2 linked regions of the Spartinivicinus poritis genome follow. The protein of the gene in region 1 binds, or shares a complex with, the protein of each later gene. Links are inferred from orthologs where the notes say so. Each region holds a gene or a part of one and is shown in the gene's direction. Other genes may lie near its edges.

Region 1 (2,777 bases):
CTCCACTCCAAGCCTTTTACCGCGCCAGTGTCTGGACAGAAAAGGGAAGTTACAGAAGTAGACTTTAAATCGTCGGTTGGCCAAGACAAATTTGAAGCGTCAGTTGAGAAAGTTAAAGAATACATTTTAGCGGGTGATGCAATGCAGGTTGTGCTCTCGCAACGGATGCATGTGCCATTTCATTCTCCACCATTAAACTTATATCGAGCTCTACGCTGTCTAAATCCTTCACCTTATATGTACTATCTTGATTTGGGTGATTTCCATGTAGTGGGTTCTTCTCCAGAGATACTCGCCCATTTGGAAGATGGCCAAGTAACTGTGCGGCCAATTGCTGGTACTCGCAAGCGTGGTAAAACCGAGGAGCAGGATCTCGCTTTAGAAAAAGAGTTATTGGCCGACCCTAAAGAGCTGGCTGAGCACCTGATGCTGATCGATTTAGGCCGTAATGATGTTGGTCGAGTTGCTCAAACTGGGACAGTAAAATTAACTGATCAAATGGTAATCGAGCGTTACTCCCATGTGATGCATATAGTGTCCAATGTGATAGGTCAGGTGAAGTCTGAGCTGTCTGCACTGGATGTACTCAAGGCAACATTGCCTGCTGGAACGCTTAGTGGTGCCCCAAAAGTCCGTGCAATGGAAATAATTGATGAGTTAGAAACCACTAAACGAGGTGTTTATGGTGGGGCTGTGGGGTATTTGTCCTGGCATGGCAATATGGATACAGCCATTGCCATTCGAACAGCAGTGATTAAAGATCAGCAGCTTTATATTCAGGCTGGGGCTGGCGTTGTGGCAGATTCAGACCCAAGTTTGGAGTGGAAAGAAACCCTCAATAAAGGGCGTGCCATGTTTAGTGCAGTAGCAATGGCAGAAAAAGGCTTAGTGGAATAATTGGGGGTGTACAATGTTATTGATGATTGATAATTACGACTCATTTACCTACAACATCGTTCAGTATCTAGCAGAGCTTGGGGCTGATGTACAGGTCCATCGAAATGATGAAATTTCGCTTGCTGATATAAAGCAGTTGAACCCGGAAAGAATTGTCGTTTCACCTGGACCATGTACCCCGAATGAAGCAGGTATTTCAATGGCTGTGATCGAGCATTTTGCAGGCAAGCTGCCTATTTTGGGGGTTTGCTTGGGCCATCAAAGTATTGGGCAGGTGTTTGGTGGCAAGGTCATACGAGCTAAGCAAGTGATGCATGGAAAAGTGTCTCCCGTTAAACATGCTAATCAGGGAGTATTTCAAGGGCTGGAAAATCCGTTGCAGTCCACTCGCTATCACTCACTGGTGCTAGAAGCTGATTCACTACCTGACTGCTTGGAAGTTACAGCTTGGACTGAAACAGAGCAAGGCGAGCTGGATGAGATCATGGGGGTTCGCCATAAAACATTAGCTATAGAAGGGGTTCAGTTCCATCCAGAGTCGATTATGACCAGGCAAGGACATGAATTGCTGAATAACTTCCTGCAACAGACCTGCTAAGGTGCCTATTCATGGATATAAAGCAAGCAATAGCAACAGTAATTGATCACCGTGATTTAAGTACCGAAGAAATGGTCTTGGTCATGAGGCAAATCATGACAGGGCAGGCAACCGATGCGCAAATCGCAGCGTTTCTGGTTGGCCTGCGGATGAAAAGTGAAAGCATTGATGAGATAACTGGCGCTGCACAAGTAATGAGGGAATTAGTCACTCCCGTTGAAATTGAAACAGAAAACTTAGTCGATACCTGTGGTACCGGTGGTGATGGAGCTAATATTTTTAATGTATCTACGGCTGCTGCATTTGTAGTTGCTGCTGCAGGAGGCCATGTTGCCAAACATGGTAATCGCTCTGTATCGGGTAAGTCAGGTAGTGCAGACCTGCTAGAAGCTGCTGGAATAAAGTTAGATCTAACCAGTGAACAAATTGCTCGTGCTGTTGAGCATGTAGGGCTAGGATTTATGTTTGCACCTTTGCATCACGGAGCTATGAAGTATGCCATTGGTCCTCGTAAAGAAATGGGGGTTCGAACCCTGTTTAATATGCTTGGGCCAATGACCAATCCAGCAAGAGTTAAGCGGCAAGTGATCGGTGTATTTAGCAAACCGTTAGCTAAGCATATGGCTAATGTGATGAAGCGACTAGGAAGTGAGCATGTCATGGTAGTGCACTCAGCTGATGGTTTGGATGAAATTTCGATTGCTAATCAGACCTATGTCGCTGAGCTTAAAAATGGAGAGGTTAAAGAGTATACAATCAAGCCTGAAGACTTTGGTATTAATAGCCAAAGCTTAATTGGCTTAGAAGTCGCTGGCCCAGAGGAAAGCTATGCGCTGATACAAGATGCTTTGGGTAAACAAAAGGGCTCTAATGCTAGTAAAGCAGCCGATATCATTGCATTAAATGCAGGTGCTGCTATTTATGTAGCTGGGCTGGCAGATGACTTAGCTGAAGGGGTAAAAGATGCACAAGATGCCATCTATAGTGGTTTGGCTAAAGAAAAAATGGCAGAGCTTGCCAGCTTTACCCGTTATGCAACCCAGAAAGATGATGAGTAATTAATGAATACGCCAACTGTGTTAAAGAAAATCCTCGCTCGTAAAGAAGAGGAAATAGCTGAGCGTTTACAAAAAAAACCAATAGAGCAGTTGATTGAGTTAGCTAGTAGTGCTCCTGCTTGTCGAGGCTTCAAGGCTGCTGTTGAGGCTAAAGTACAGGCAAAGCAACCTGCAGTAATTGCAGAGATCAAAAAGGCGTCTCCTAGCAAAGGGGTGATTCGAGA
Region 2 (3,058 bases), on another replicon or contig:
CAACATAAGGATTAACGGTTTCACGCCAGCTGGGGTTTAACTGGAGAATGGTTTGGAAGGTACGTTTCGCATCATGCCAGCGCCCTTTGTGATAAAACGCTAAAGCCAAATACCAATGACACCATGTATCGTTAGGGTAGTTTTCTACTCGCTGCTCACTGATTTTTTGTAGTTGATCCAGCTTATTTTGTTCTAGAAACTCGTCAGCTTGTTCTCTAAACAGTTTACGCTTTTGGACTGCGTCAATATGAACTAGCCAGCGCTTAGCTTTGATGACCAACATTGCTAGCACAGTCGCACTAGCCAACCATAAGAAAATAAGAGTCACTAATAGCCATTTGATTGTCCCCCACTCACCAGTGAGCTGACTCATCAATAAAGTGCTAGATTCCATTACATTCTCCTTTATATTGATCGAGGCTGTTTTATAAGTGGAGTGTGATTGGAATTATCAAAGCAATTAGCAAGCCAGTACCCAACAAGTGATGTTTATTATATGAGGTAATAAATAAGTGAACACATCTATAAAGAAGGGCGATAAAAAGCATATATGAGTGGGCTGTTGTAACTACAAGCGCTAAACAACAGTAGACTTATTGCTATGCTGGGTTATATTTCAAACACTGTAATCATTCTGTAAAAGAGCAACTGTTGTGCTTTTTTACAACGAACTCAGGTACCTGTAAAAGCTTGATGGTGCTTGATTTCACTAGACTACATGGAAATTTCATGTGGTTTGATGAAATACTCGGGCTAGCCCGTTACAATGCCGCGGTCTTTTTGGAAACGTTGATAGCCCCCTAGTATTAGATGTTATGAAGCAAGCTACCGTCACAGCAGTTAGTTACTCGCCCAATAGCCTGGATTATTTTCTTGCATTGCGCCATATGCCCTTCCCTGCCTGGCTGGATAGTACTAATGGAAAGCACGTTGATGGTCGCTTTGATATTATTACCGCCAACCCACGCTATTTTTTACACTATCAGAAAGGGAGCTGTACCCTACAAAACCTGCTTTCAGGAGAATCCAAGCTACTTCAAGAAAATCCCTTTGTTTTACAGCAACAATTATTTGAGCAGTTTGAACCGATTGCCTGTCATTGGCCTTTTGTAGGTGGTTGGCTGGGCTATTGGGGTTACGATTTAAAAGCCGTTACCGAACCCCAGCGCTTCAATCATCAGGATGATGAATGGCCTTGCTTAATGGCTGGGCTTTATTTATGGGCGGTTGTGGTTGATCATCAGCAACAGCAGGCGGTTTTAGTGGCTCACCCGTCTCTTTCCCGTGAGGAATATCAACAATTACAAGAATGCCTAACCAAATTGGCACCCGCGCAACCTCCTCAATCATTTAAGCTGACTAAACCGTTTCAGCCAGTGCTTTCCCAAGCCCAATATCAAGCAGCTTTTAAGCAAATACAGCACTATATCCAAGCGGGTGATTGTTATCAGGTTAATTTTACCCAACGGTTTGACAGCCAGTTTTGCGGAGATTTGCTAACGGCCTATAGCCATTTGCGTAAGACCAGCCCTGCTCCTTTTTCGGCCTATCTTGGATTTGGAGAGATCACTGTATTAAGTCATTCGCCAGAGCGCTTTATTAAAGCTGATCAATATTTCGTCGAAACTAAGCCTATTAAGGGTACTCGAGCACGCAGTACTGACCCTGAAATAGACCGTTTACAAGCAGAAGCCCTGTTAAATAGTGAAAAAGACCGGGCAGAAAACTTAATGATTGTGGATTTATTACGAAATGACTTGAGCAAGCACTGTAGCCAGGTAAAAGTACCACACCTGTTTGAGCTGGAAAGTTTTGCTAATGTCCATCATCTGGTGACGACGGTGACAGGCCAGTTACACAGCAGTGCTAACTATTTTGATTTATTAACGGGGGCATTTCCTGGGGGCTCAATTACTGGTGCACCTAAAATTCGAGCGATGGAAATTATTCAGCAACTGGAGCCTGTCTCTCGCAGTGTTTATTGTGGTGCTATTGGCTACATCAGTTTTAATCAACAAATGGATACTAATATTGCGATTCGTACCCTGGTTGCTAAAGGTCAAGGGCTTTATTGCTGGGGCGGCGGCGGTATTGTCGCTGATTCTAAGTGTGAGGATGAGTATCAAGAAGCATGGGCAAAAGTTAGCAACTTAATGAATGCCCTCAATCAACTAAAATAAGTATCAGCTGCCTTATTTTAGCCGCTGATACGCTTTTATCACCTATAGAGTATAGGGGCAAGTTACCAAGTAGCAGCGGTCATTTTGGCCATAATGGCGTCTAATAAGGGCTGGTAAGCTTGCTCCTGTTTCAACTTATCGATCACCTGATCAAACTCATCTACTAATACTCGGTCATAAAGGTTGGACTGTTTGGACAGTAGCAAAGTGAATTTCATTTCACCATAGACTTTCGGCAAAATGATCAGCTTTTTTGTCAGCTTTAATCGAGACAGCTCAGCAGAACCCACAGCTAAAGGCTGAATCATCAAGTCAGCACGCCCTTTGGCAATCAACAATAAACAATTGCTGACCTTGGGTACTGCTTGAAAACTCACATTATGCTGTTGCCAAAAACGATACCCCCAGCCATTACCAATAATTTCGCAAACCTTAAATGTATTTAATCCATAAACGGTTTTCACTCGGTTTATCTGGTCAATAAAAACCTTGTTTTGCCGAGTTATTCCCTGCATTTTAAGGGTATAAACAATATTACGAGAACGTAGTGCATATTCCAGCCGTGGCTTGGTGGGAACCGTAATAAAAGCATCCATCAACCCTGCTTTGGCTTCAGATTGCACCCGCTTCCAAGGATAACCATAGTTGATCGTTTTAATACCTAGTTGCTCAATAAATAGGTGATCCAGTAAGTCAACTAAAATACCTTTGACTATTCCATCTGTTTTATCGGTATATGAATAGGGAGGCCAGTCGCTGTTATAAGCTATTTTGATTTCCTTGGCTATTAATGGGCAAATGAACATACCCGACATACCAAGGCAAAGTAAGGTGTAACGTTTTAGCATAGACCTTAGTATAGATAACCGCTGAGTATT

What was found.
Region 2: the proteins of ORQ98_RS14640 (region 1) and pabB are in contact, whole or in part, in a solved structure (PDB 8RP0), measured with the Escherichia coli proteins. The link is inferred for Spartinivicinus poritis from one-to-one orthologs.

The regions. Positions count from the first base shown.
Region 1 is NZ_JAPMOU010000018.1:18,054-20,830, reverse strand. Bases 1-2,702 are described here. They hold ORQ98_RS14640 (aminodeoxychorismate/anthranilate synthase component II), read left to right. Parts: upstream 1-910; coding sequence 911-1,495; downstream 1,496-2,702. Other genes in these bases: trpC (indole-3-glycerol phosphate synthase TrpC), read left to right, coding at 2,557-2,702; trpD (anthranilate phosphoribosyltransferase), read left to right, coding at 1,507-2,553; trpE (anthranilate synthase component I), read left to right, coding at 1-897. Also shown: more of trpC, read left to right, coding at 2,703-2,777. UniProt on the Escherichia coli protein: Part of a heterodimeric complex that catalyzes the two-step biosynthesis of 4-amino-4-deoxychorismate (ADC), a precursor of p-aminobenzoate (PABA) and tetrahydrofolate.
Region 2 is NZ_JAPMOU010000002.1:129,338-132,395, forward strand. What follows is about bases 15-2,997. They hold pabB (aminodeoxychorismate synthase component I), read left to right. Parts: upstream 15-815; coding sequence 816-2,180; downstream 2,181-2,997. Other genes in these bases: ORQ98_RS02110 (hypothetical protein), read right to left, coding at 15-394; ORQ98_RS02120 (substrate-binding periplasmic protein), read right to left, coding at 2,243-2,986. Outside these bases: more of ORQ98_RS02110, read right to left, coding at 1-14. UniProt on the Escherichia coli protein: Part of a heterodimeric complex that catalyzes the two-step biosynthesis of 4-amino-4-deoxychorismate (ADC), a precursor of p-aminobenzoate (PABA) and tetrahydrofolate.